Regions from separate parts of the Marinomonas vaga genome, predicted to be linked through region 3. Evidence: predicted binding sites of a transcription regulator. Region 3 holds the regulator's gene; each other region holds the start of a gene.
The links. Region 3 encodes FNR, which switches genes on or off when oxygen is low (the NO sensors DNR and NnrR bind a similar motif). Its sites were predicted from a motif close to TTGATNTANATCAA; they were not measured.
Positions count from the first base shown of each region.

Region 1 (3,145 bases), 1.8 Mb from region 3:
GAAGGCCCACTGAATATCTTGATGCGCTTACTGTCCGGTGTTGCGGCCTTGCTTATGCTTTGGCCACATCACAATATTCTCATCGACAGTGCTGGTTTGGTGTTGTTTATTGGTCTGTTTATTCTCAGCCGCAAACGCCGCCAAGCAATCGCCTAAAAAGGCCACACAAAAAAAGGGAGCTGATTAGCTCCCTTTTTTATGTTCGCTTCACGACAACCATTACAACTGGGTCAGTACCTTTAAATGGCTAAACACAGCCCGACCTAAGGCATCAGCGTTATAACCACCTTCCAACACAGAAATAATACGACCTTGGCTATGGCGAGCCGCCACATCCATGAGCTTTTCCGTTAGCCAAACAATGTCACTTTCCCGCAGGCGCAACTGCCCCATGGGGTCCTCTGCTAACCCATCAAACCCAGCTGAAATCATAATCAATTCTGGCGCAAAGGCTTCAAGTTTTTCGAATAACTCTGCCTCGTAGGCACGACGAAAATCTTCCCCTTTGGAGCCCTTTTCTAATGGCATGTGAACAATATTGTCATGGGATGCGCCGGGGTCTGGGTAGGGAAACAATGGGTATTGATAACTGGAGGCGTACAGCACATTGGGACTGGCTTGAAAGATGTTTTCGGTACCATTGCCATGGTGTACATCAAAATCAATGATGGCGATGCGCTGCACCCCATATTGATTGAGGGCATGTCGCGCCCCCACAGCAATGTTGTTAAACAAACAAAAGCCCATGGCACGGTCGTACTCCGCATGGTGACCCGGGGGACGTACCGAACAGAAGGCATTTTCCACTTCCCCAGACATGACCATATCGACCGCTTGTACCACGGCACCAGAGGCCCGCAGAGCAGCATCTAGGGTATTTGGCATCATTAATGTTTCTTGATCCAATTCCACATGGCCCTCTGCTGGCGCCTTAGCAAAAATAGACGCCACATAATCAGGATCGTGGGTGTCATTGAGTTGCTCTAAGGTCACCTCTTGGGCTTCACGCCAGCGTAGGAAGTCCATCAGTTGCCCTGCGATGAGTCGGTTCTGAATCGCTTCTAAACGTTCTGGTGATTCTGGGTGGTCGGCTCCCAGTTGATGCGCTTCGCACAAGGGATGCGTCACATAGGCAGTGGTCATTAGCAGGTCCGATTGTCTAAACTGTTCACCCAGATCAAGGGTGTCTGTTATTGTTATTCAATGTCGATTGATACAAGGCTACTATGTATCTAGGCTTCAACAAAGCCTGTCAGTCATATGAAGCCACACATCCATATCAGCAGCCTATCCGACATTGGTCTAGACTGCTAAAGAAACTGTGCATTCTCTGTCGTTGAGCGAAGGCCCTATCGCCGAGACGTTCGCTACAGGCTACTCAGGGAGACACTTGCATGCCCCAACACGCTCTGCAACCTTTGCTGGCGCCATCTTCCATCTTAGTCTTCACGGGGGAAGATGGCCAAAGTCCGCTGCTCTTGGCAGTGCTTCGCGCCCTGTCCTATGGTGGGCGCCGTGGCGTGACGACCCTTTTGGGCGTGCGTCCAGACGACGCTGTGGGCACTTTGCCGTTTGACCATATCAAGCACTTGAATGACATACAAAAAACGCCAGACCTAGCCATATTAGCGGGGGAAACTAACACCCCTTTGGTCTCCCTCATTGAACAATGCGGCGACGCAGGTATTGCTGCTTTATTAGTCTTAACGGGCACCCATGAATCACCAGATGACATCCAAAAAGCCGCCCGCCAGCACAACGTTCGCTTAATGGGCCCCAACAGTTTTGGTATTTGCCGCCCTAAACAAGGCTTCTCTGCATGGCTTGGCCTTACTCAGCCATTAGCGGGACGCCTTGCCCTCTTGTCTCAATCAGGCACAGTGGCCAGCGCTCTTGTGGACTGGGCCACTTGGCAGGGTATTGGCTTTTCACAGGTGGTGTCCATGGGCAGTCCGGTGGATGTGATGCCATCCCAAATACTCGACTTCCTATCTAACGACTTCGAGAGCCAATCCATCTTGATGTACTTACAAAAGATTGGCTCCACCACACGCTTTTTGAGCAGTTTGCGTGCGGCCAGCCGATCCAAACCCGTGGCCGTGGTCACCGAACACAATGTAGGGGCCGATCCTCGCGTATTAGACGCAGCCCTAAGTCGAACAGGCGCGGTACGTGGTCGTCGGTTAAATGATTTAGTCGCTGCAGCATCGGTCATGACCAATGCTCGACGGGTCAAAGGCGGCTCTCTAATGGTCATTGGCAACGGGGCTGGCCCAGGGGAACTCGCCGCCCAGCGGGCAGAAGAGCTCAACGTCAGCTTGTTGACCCCCAGCGAGTCACTGCGAAACCAGCTTGAAACCACTATGGCAGGCCGTGGCAGCGTTGGCCGCATTACCACTGCTTGGGCCAGCTGTGACGCAGATTTGTTTGTGGAGCTGGCGAACACCGCACTGCAGGATAAAGAATGTGGTGCCGTTCTGTTAATGCTCAGTCCCACCGCCCTGATCAACATTGCCTCCTTGTACGATCAAGTCCTCCAACTCCATAAGAAGCAAAAGAAGCTGGTAATGGTATGTATGCTAGGGGGCGGGCACATGGTGGCCATGCGCACACGCATTAACGAGGCAGGTATCCCTACGTTTAGAACCCCAGAAGCGGCCATTGAAGGTTTCCAATTCCTCGAGCAATTCCAGCGCAACCAGCTACTCGCAAAGCAAACACCTGATAGCCACGCTTTCCGATTTAACATTGATGTGGCTGCCGCCAGAGCCCAGCTAAAAGACTTGATCAAAGCAGGGAACACTTCCCCCAGTGCTGAAGATTTAAAGGGCGTTTTTGACTTATTCAACTTCCGTTTAATCGCTCGTCGCCAAGCCAACTATGTGCTGCAAGCGCCCATACATCTACGTGCCTTTCGAGACCCCGTATTTGGGCCAGCGATTGGCTTGTCTTTGGAAGGGGCAAACCAGTGGCACCACCAAACGGAAGCCGTCGCCCTACCGCCCTTGAACACCATCTTGGCGAAAGATTTGATCCACCGGGCCTTTCCCTCGGTGGAAGAATCCTTCGAGCTGGAAGACCTACTGCGCAGCTTCTCCACCATGGTGTGCGAGCTACCGGAATTTGAAAGCCTGTCCTTGGCGGA
Region 1 covers NZ_AP043903.1:1,562,028-1,565,172, reverse strand. The annotation lists gene ACZ5DR_RS07280 (TRAP transporter permease) at 1-156, shown strand, start outside; gene ACZ5DR_RS07275 (histone deacetylase family protein) at 220-1,143, opposite strand; gene ACZ5DR_RS07270 (bifunctional acetate--CoA ligase family protein/GNAT family N-acetyltransferase) at 1,395-3,145, shown strand, end outside.
Region 1: ACZ5DR_RS07275 (histone deacetylase family protein) is a predicted target of FNR. The motif match lies at 1,168-1,181, and genes of this name have one in related genera.

Region 2 (3,145 bases), 720 kb from region 3:
TATATGACGCCATAGAAATAATATTCAGTGGATTACGTAATTCGTGGGCCATGGCTGCAGACAAACTGCCCAACTCAACTAAATGCTGCTCGTCTAAGCGCTTACGTTCTGCTTCCGCTAGGGCTAAAGAGCGTTCTAAAGCGGCACACTTAGTCGCAAAAATAGAACTGAACACCTCTAAGGTGAGACGCATACCGGGACTCAGGTCTTCCGTTTGGCTTGGCTGCACATACCAGCCATTAGCCGTCTTTTCGACTGACAAGTAGAGGGGTTCTGAAGCGTCTGAATCTTGCATATAGATACCGACTGGCTGACGCAAATGGTGAGCTAACAATTGCCCCCCTTGGTTCAATAAGTCGGACCAAGATTCCGCTTTGTTTAACTCAAGGTTCCAGCTCTCTAGAACACTTTCGTTCAAGACCGCACCAGGAAACACCAAACGCTCAGTCACACGACGCAACCAGGGATAAACCGTGGCCGCAACCAGCAACACCACCAAGGAATATAGCCACAGTTGCCAAACAGGCACAGTGGTCAGCGCCTGCAAACCAAATCGGCCAGACAAAGTGCCAAATACAGCGATCACACACAAGATCACCAACATCATGGCAAGGGCAAGCAAGGCACGGTTAGCAAATCGGTTCACATCTAGGATCTGATAACGCACTACCCCATAAACCAACAACAGCAGGTAGCTTGGGAGTAATAACATGGGGTAAGGGAAAACATTGATACCAAACGAAGGAAACACAAAGCTGGTCGCAAGCAGCAACCCCCAAGCCGCCACCCCAAACATAGCCAAAATCGAGCGTTTTTTATTCCCCGTATGCTGGCGCCACCCCAGCAACAAAACCCCATGTCCCAGTACACCAATGAAAATGGTGTAGCCTAGGTTGACCGCCCCTAATTCATTAAAGACAAAGAAAGGGCGACCGCCCATCAAGGCCACCGTATCACCGGCTCCGCCCCAAATACTTAAGAGTACGATCAAGACACTGGTGGCATAAATCCATCCCATATTACGGGCGATAATGGACAGCCAAGGCCGCCATGCGGCCCCTTCATTGACGAACAAAATAGCGAAATGCAGGAAAAAAGTAGGCATCAGTGGATTCGCCAGCAGTAACACCATGCCTAGGGTTTGTAAGTTATGAAACAGAGCTAAATGTCCAAAACACCAAAGGGCCATCATCACAGCAAAACCCGCCAGCGCTTTTAGATCTCCTTGCTTTCGCCCGCGCCAGACCAACCACGCCCCCACCAAAACACCACAAACACTGGTGACCCAGATGGCTATCTCAAACGCAATAAATAACGTCAAAACGTAAACCTCGTTTACACCACAATTCGTCCAACAATCGTAAACTTAGTTTACACCCCGATCAAATATTATTTAAAAACCAATAAAATCAAACACTTAAATTTTATTATTTTCTGGCACATGGGTTGCTATAGGTCAATCAAAGTGACCTATATCAAAAAACCTTAGAGGGACACCCTATGCTAGTCAGCCATTTTTTAATCGATGCCGCCGTATTGTTCAGCATCATTGCCTTAGCCATCACGCCATTGGCATTTCGCCGCTGGCTAGGAGCCATCAAGGTGCGTAACGGATAGACCGAGGCCAGTAATAAGCAATCGTTCAATCATTTTCAGGGGACATGCCCCTATAACGTTTTATACGGATACCCTTATGGAACTCGATACAGCCCTGCTCTCCCGAATGCAATTTGCGTTTACGGTGAGCTTCCATATTATTTTTCCCAGCATCACCATTGGCTTAGCGACCTTGATCGCCATCTGGGAAGGTCTATGGCTCAAAACCCATAACCCAAGATACTTACAACTGGCTAAGTTCTGGATAAAACCTTTTGCCATCACCTTCGGTATGGGCGTGGTGTCAGGCATTGTTTTGTCCTATGAATTCGGCACCAACTTCTCTAAATTCTCCGATATTGTCGGACCAGTGCTCGGCCCTTTAATGGCCTATGAAGTATTAACCGCTTTCTTTCTGGAAGCTGGCTTTTTAGGCGTCATGTTATTTGGCTGGCAGCGCGTAGGCCGTAAGGTACATTTTTTCTCAACCGTGATCGTTGCCATTGGTACTTGGATTTCTGCGTTTTGGATCATTGTGGCGAACTCTTGGATGCAGACCCCTCAGGGCTACACCATTGTGGATGGGCAGTTCCACGTGGCGGATTGGTTTGAGGTGATTTTTAATCCCTCCATGCCCTATCGCTTCACCCACATGCTGTTGGCGTCCTTTATCACAGCGACCTTTGTTGTGGCCGGTGTCTGTGCCTATTATCTACGCAAAAAACAACATGTGGATTTCGCCAAAAAAGGTCTGTCTATGACCATGTGGATCGCGCTGGTGTTAACCCCACTACAAGCTTTTATCGGTGATCAACATGGTTTAGCCGTCAAAGAGTACCAACCCACTAAGCTTGCAGCGATGGAAGGTATTTGGCCTGCACAAGAAGAAAATGTGCCCCTGCTGCTATTTGCCATGCCAAACATGGAAACCGAGTCTAACGACTACGAAGTGGGTATTCCTCACCTTGGCAGCTTGATCCTTACCCATTCTATGGACGGTGCAGTACAAGGCTTAAAGGCCGTGCCCCCAGAAGACCGACCTAATGTGCCCATGGTGTTTTGGTCCTTTCGAGTCATGGTTGGCCTAGGAGTAGGCATGATTGGCTTAGCGGTGCTTGCGCTTTGGTTACGTAAGCGTGGCACCCTGTTCCAAAACAAGTTCTTTTTAACGTCCTTAATGCTCTTTACTCCGTCTGGGGTGATATCGGTCCTCGCGGGCTGGTATGTGGTGGAAATTGGCCGCCAACCTTGGCTGGTCTATAACCTGGTACGCACCAGTGAAGTGGTTTCCCCTCTGCCCGCGGAGCGGGTGCTCTTTACCCTCATCGGCTTTGTGGTGATCTACAGTTTACTGTTTGGGGTTTATCTCTACTTTATGCGTAAGTTGATTAAAAAAGGCCCCCCATCTATGGCCAACCTTGAGCAACAATTAGTCGGCATGAAAGCCCCTGGCTACGCCCTTGCTTGGGTCAAAAACCTGAAACATGAAGACGGAGAAAAGTAATGGATCTGATACTGTTTTATTTCTTGCTACTTGGTTTTGCCGTGC
Region 2 covers NZ_AP043903.1:2,604,398-2,607,542, reverse strand. The annotation lists gene ACZ5DR_RS12280 (ATP-binding protein) at 1-1,321, opposite strand, end outside; gene ACZ5DR_RS12275 (cytochrome ubiquinol oxidase subunit I) at 1,694-3,100, shown strand; gene cydB (cytochrome d ubiquinol oxidase subunit II) at 3,100-3,145, shown strand, end outside.
Region 2: ACZ5DR_RS12275 (cytochrome ubiquinol oxidase subunit I) is a predicted target of FNR. The motif match lies at 1,447-1,460, and genes of this name have one in related genera.

Region 3 (3,145 bases):
AAGCCATTCATCGAATCCAGTCATTAGATCTGGTCAACAAGGTAGTCAATGATATAAGAGCGTTAGGTTTCAGCTCCATAAACTTTGACCTTATTTATGGCCTACCAAAACAAACTTTAGAAGGTTTTGATAAAACCTTAGATCAAGTCATCGCATTATCTCCTGATAGGATCTCAGTATTTAATTATGCCCACTTACCAAATAGATTTGCGCCACAAAAGCGAATTCTAGATGCTGATCTACCATCACCCGATCAAAAACTTACATTATTAAAATATACCATTGAAAAGCTCACGGGAGCTGGCTACGTTTATATAGGCATGGATCATTTTGCTAAGCCCAGCGACCCTCTAACGATTGCTCAGCAGCAGGGTCATATGCAACGCAATTTCCAAGGTTATACCACCCACGCAGAAACCGACCTGCTTGCATTTGGTGTCTCTGGTATTAGTCAAATTGATGGGGCTTACTTTCAAAACCATACGGATCTTTCGCTGTATCAAAACAGTATTGAGAATGGTCAATTAGCCATTATGAAAGGCTATATTAGTCACCAAGACGATCGTATCCGACATTTTGTGATCATGCAGTTGCTTTGTCACAACTATATTTCCAGCAGCATGGTGGAGTCTGAATTTAATGTTAGTTTTTGTGAATATTTCCAAACTGAACTAGACAGGCTAGCAGCGCTGGAGGAAGATGGCGTCCTGACAATCACGAAAAGTGATGACGGCGTTACCATCCAAATTAATGAGATTGGTCGATTACTAGTGCGCTGTGTGTGCATGGCTTTTGACCAATATATCAACGAAAACGCATCATTTTCTAAAGTCATATAATAACGCCCGATCGAGCTCAGGGAGAGTCCAATGTCTGTTATCAACGCAAATACTCGTTTCAATAGTAAATTGACATCGCAATGTCAGAATTGCAGTTTAAGCGCCCTTTGTTTGCCAATTGCCTTGGCTGACGAAGACGTAAACCGCTTAGATCAGATTATTGAACGTAAGCGACCGCTTAAAAAAGGTGAATTACTCTTTCGCCAAGGTCAGGAATTCGACTCTGTGTTTGCTGTGCGTACTGGCACACTTAAGACATTCAATATTACTAATACCGGTGAAGAACAAATAACAGGGTTTTATTGCCCTAGCGAATTATTGGGTTTAAGTGGCATTGATAACAACACATACCCTGTATCTGCAAAAGCATTAGAAACAACGACAGTCTGTGAAATTCCATTCGCTCACTTGGAGCAATTAACAGCGCAAATTCCGTCCTTGAAACATCAGATCTTTCGTTTGATGAGTCGTAAGATATGTGACGACCAACAAATGATGGTGTTACTTGGCAAGAAAAATGCGGATGAAAAAGTCGCTTCATTCTTGATGAACCTTTCCCATCGTTTTAAAAAGCGCGGTTACTCTGCCACCTCTTTCCGTCTTTCCATGTCACGAAGTGAGATTGGTAACTACCTTGGATTAGCTGTTGAAACAGTGAGCCGTGTGATGACACGCTTCCAAAAAAATGGGCTGATTGATGTGGACGGCAAAGAAATTACCATTGTCGATCTGCCAGAGATGGAGAAACTTGTCGGTGTTGTGGAAGAGTGTGGTAAGATCGAGCACGCTTAATTAACCAAACAGTTAAGGTTTTACTTCATGCTCTTTGATGACTTTTACTTTAAGTCGCTGATTCGCACGGTCGAAGACTGGCCAAAGCCAGGTATCAGCTTCCGCGACATTACTCCCATCTTCACCAACCCGAAAGGGATGAGAATGGTCGTGGATGCCTATGTTCACCGTTACATTGACTCAGACATCACTCACATTGCTTGTATTGATGCACGAGGCTTTTTGATCGCATCTGTGTTGGCTTACGAGCTACGCAAACCTTTGGTACTTGTTCGTAAAAAAGGCAAGTTGCCAGGCAAAACGATCTCCCAGAGCTATGACCTTGAATACGGCAGCGCAGAGCTGGAGATTCAAGAAGATGCCGTATCTGAAGGCGCCAATGTTCTATTGTTTGATGATCTTATTGCAACAGGTGGCACCTTGATCGCAGCCATGTCTCTGCTTCGTCAGCAAGGCGCTACAATTAAAGAAGTAGCCTCTATCATTGATCTTCCTGATCTAGGTGGTAGCGCTAAAATACAGGAACTTGAAGTGCCTGTCTTTGCATTATGTGCCTTTGAAGGCGAATAGCTTTCCCTTCCTAGGGACAATAAAAAAGGTGGCCATTGGCCACCTTTTTTTGATCTCTCAAAAGGATTTAGAAGTAAGTTACCACACCAATTCCGATGCTTTTGTTCATTTCAGCATCAGAAGAGTAGTCATCCAAATCGACATTGGTTAGGCCGTAGCGGACAAACACAAGAGCATTACGCAAAGTACGGTACTCACCTCGGATCTCAGCCTGGTACATGTTTTCAATGTTTTGGAACGATAATACTTGAGGAGAGTAGTATAGGGAGCCATAAACGCTGAAACGGTTTGCCTTAGGGAATGTGTAACGGTAGAAGCCACCTAGTCCCACTGCAACACCATCATCGTTGTCCCCTACTTCAGTATCAACCGCCAACAAGCGAGCCCCAATACCAATCTGAAGTGGGTAATCTTTCGCTGTATCTTTATCTTCAATATGGGCACCAATGTAACCATATTTACCGTCGTCGGTATGGTACATACCACCAGCATCAAGGAAGTATGAGCCTCGATCGATACTCACGTCAGCTTTAACCGCTTCGTTTGAAAGAGAACCTTCAAATGTGTTTGCGCTTGCTTGAGCGGCTACGGCAGCACCTAGAGCCAATGGCAGTATTTTCTTAATCGACATTCTGCATCCTTTTTAGAGCGAAATTATATTTAAACGTTTTAAAGCGTCTTCCGACTGTTTAAGACTTTTAAAATCAAACAGTTCGGTATCTGCCAAATGAGATGGCACAACATTCTGTATTGCGGAGAACATTGTGTCTAATCGTCCTGGGTGTTGTTTTTCCCAACCTTGCAACATCTCTTTAACAACTTGTCTCTGTAGATTTTCCTGAGACCCACAAAGATTGCAAGGGATAATAGGGAAAGCCTTTAGTAAAGAGTATTCCTCAATATCTGACTCTTTACAGTAGGCCAAGGGGCGAATCACAATATGT
Region 3 covers NZ_AP043903.1:3,325,882-3,329,026, forward strand. The annotation lists gene hemN (oxygen-independent coproporphyrinogen III oxidase) at 1-839, shown strand, start outside; gene fnr (fumarate/nitrate reduction transcriptional regulator Fnr) at 870-1,631, shown strand; gene ACZ5DR_RS15685 (adenine phosphoribosyltransferase) at 1,659-2,201, shown strand; gene ACZ5DR_RS15690 (YfaZ family outer membrane protein) at 2,269-2,832, opposite strand; gene ttcA (tRNA 2-thiocytidine(32) synthetase TtcA) at 2,845-3,145, opposite strand, start outside.

Region 4 (3,145 bases), 390 kb from region 3:
GTTAATCATCACGCGACGCTCAGCATCGTCCTTAGAGACAACGTTAAGCAAGCTGCCCACACCCATATCAAACCCGTCGGTGATGGCAAAACCAATCAGCAGAACGCCGACCAGTAGCCACCAGATGACTTTTAATACTTCGTAATCCATCTTAAACCTCCTGACCTTTCAACTGATCTGTTTCTTTTTCTAAGGCATAACGGCCGGTATGCAGGCTAGAAGGACCTTGTTTTGCAAAACGAATCATCAGATACATTTCTGCAATTAAGAACACAGTGTACAAAGCAGTCATCAAGCCCATAGACAGCCAGATTTGACCTGTAGTGAGGTTAGAAACCGCCACATGTACTGGAAGCACTTCACCAATCGCCCAAGGCTGACGGCCATATTCGGCCACAAACCAACCTGTTTCACAGGCAATCCATGGTAATGGCAAGGTGAGCATAATGGCTTTTAGGAACAAGCGGTTTTGACCGATACGTCGACGAGCGTTTTGGTAGAAAGCCGCTGCAAACACAACCAACATCAAGAAGCCTGCTGCCACCATGATGCGGAATGACCAGAACAAAGGCGCCACCTTAGGAATGGAGTACTCTACCGCCATATCCAATTGCTCTGGAGTGACATTATCTAGATCTTCGGTAAAGGCTGTTACCAGCAGTCCATAGCCCAAATCGTCTTTTACTTTTTCAAAGTTTTCGATCAATTGAGGATCATCATTTCCGGCTCGCAAATCCGCTAGTAGCTGATTCGCATAGATACCATTGATGATGCGTTGTCGGTGGTATTCTTTAAGGTCTTTTAGACCGACCACTTCTTCGTCCAAAGAACGTGTTGCAATCAAGCCCATCAAACCAGGGATTTGCAATGCAAACTCGGTTTCTTCCAGTTCCTGATTAGGGAAACCAATGATGGTAAAGGGGGCTGGTGCCTCGTGAGTTTCCCACTCTGCCTCAACTGCCGCGAGTTTCACGCGCTGCACTTCCCCTAGCTCGTAGCCTGATTCATCCCCTAGGATGATAACGCTCAACACAGACGCTAAACCGAACGCAGAAGCGATGGCGAAAGAACGACGAGCAAACGCAAGGTCACGATTTTTAAGCAAGTAGTAGCTGGATACCACCAGCACAAAGACCGCACCGGTTACATAGCCTGCAGAGACAGTGTGAACAAATTTCACCTGAGCAACTGGGTTTAGCAGTAGCGCACCAAAGTCTACCAACTCCATACGCATGGTTTGGTAATTAAACTCAGAGCCTACTGGGTTTTGCATCCAGCCGTTGGCAATCAAAATCCACAGGGCAGAAAGGTTAGAACCCAAGGCCACCAACCAGGTCACCATTAGGTGTTTCACTTTGCTCAAGCGGTCCCAGCCAAAGAAGAACAAACCCACTAGGGTTGATTCTAAGAAGAACGCCATCAGACCTTCGATCGCCAAAGGCGCACCGAAAATATCGCCTACGTAGTGAGAGTAGTAAGACCAGTTAGTCCCGAATTGGAACTCCATAGTCAGACCTGTGGTAACACCTAGTGCGAAGTTGATACCAAACAACTTGCCCCAAAAGCGCACCATATCCTTATAAACCTGTTTACCTGTGATGACGTAAACAGACTCCATAATAGCGAGCAAGAAAGAAAGGCCTAAGGTCAGTGGTACGAACAAAAAGTGGTACATGGCCGTTAGCGCAAACTGTAATCGCGAGAGCTCTACAACTGCTTCATTGATCATGATTGAAACCCATGTCTAACGTGAGATGACGGCGGCATTTTGAGGCACTGGTTCGTGCTCTTATTTGTTAGGTCGCCACGATTTGCTAAGCATTCACAAAGTCTATGTCTAGCATTGGTGCCCATTATTAATGAGCTGAGTCAGGAGGGTATTGCGATAGATCAATAAATATCGCTAATAGTGCAAACAAACTAATATTTGTGGTGGGTTACCACTTAGCTTGCCTTTGGCTTTTGATTTGTCCGCGCTGTTTTTTTTGATCCAGTCTACGACGTTGGGAGTTTTTGGTGGGTTTGGTAGCACGGCGCACTTTTTGCGGCGTCATGGCCGTCAGGATTATATCTTTCAGGCGCTGCAATGCGTCTTCTCGATTCGCCTCTTGGGTACGAAACTGCTGTGCCTTGATAATCAGCTGACCGTCTTTTGTTAAACGGCTATCACTCAGGCTCAGAAGCTTCTCTTTATAGGCCTCAGGCAAAGACGACTGAGAAATATCAAACCTGAGATGAATGGCACTGGATACCTTATTGACGTTTTGACCACCCGCTCCTTGAGCTCTAATAGCAGTCAGCTCTATTTCGTCATCGGGTATACTCACTTGATTAGATAGAACTACACTCATTAATTGTCCATTCGGTTTTGGGAATAGCGAACATTATACCAGCTTGATCATTCTCAAGGGTCAACCCTTCGCTTCTTTTCTCAACTCCGCTACAATCCGCTTCCTTATGACAAACAAATGGAGCCATCAGTGACCCTATTTCGCCCATGCATCGACCTACACCAAGGCAAAGTTAAACAGATTGTCGGAGGTAGTTTGAATGACAACGGAGCCCAAGAGAACTTTATCAGTGACTACGATGCGGCCTACTACGCCAGCTTATACCGTGATCATGAATTAAAGGGCGGCCATGTTATTGCACTTGGGAAAGATAAGGAAAACAAGCTGGAGGCACTCAGTGCACTGCGCGCTTACCCCAATGGGTTACAGTACGGCGGCGGCGTTACCAAAAAGAACGCAGCAGAATTCCTCGAAGCAGGAGCCTCCCATGTTATCGTGACCTCTTATCTGTTTGAAGACGGTGAATTCTCTTGGGATCGCCTCGATAAGATTAAACGAGAAACAGGTACTGAACGTTTGGTGTTGGATTTAAGTTGCCGCCGTGTTGGTGAAAGCTGGTTTATCGCCACAGATCGCTGGCAAACCATTACATCAACGGAAGTCAACTTAGACAATTTAGTGGAGCTGGCGGATCATTGCGATGAGTTTTTGATCCATGCGGCGGACGTTGAAGGCCTACAAGCAGGCATTGATGAACGTCTCGTAACCCTGTTGGGTCAAGGCTGTCCAGTAGACGTCACCTATGCTGGCGGAGCCCGCTCATTGGCTGATTTAAAGCGTGTCCATGAACTATC
Region 4 covers NZ_AP043903.1:3,714,797-3,717,941, forward strand. The annotation lists gene cydB (cytochrome d ubiquinol oxidase subunit II) at 1-150, opposite strand, end outside; gene ACZ5DR_RS17445 (cytochrome ubiquinol oxidase subunit I) at 152-1,729, opposite strand; gene arfB (alternative ribosome rescue aminoacyl-tRNA hydrolase ArfB) at 1,938-2,351, opposite strand; gene hisA (phosphoribosylformimino-5-aminoimidazole carboxamide ribotide isomerase) at 2,481-3,145, shown strand, end outside.
Region 4: ACZ5DR_RS17445 (cytochrome ubiquinol oxidase subunit I) is a predicted target of FNR. The motif match lies at 1,881-1,894, and genes of this name have one in related genera.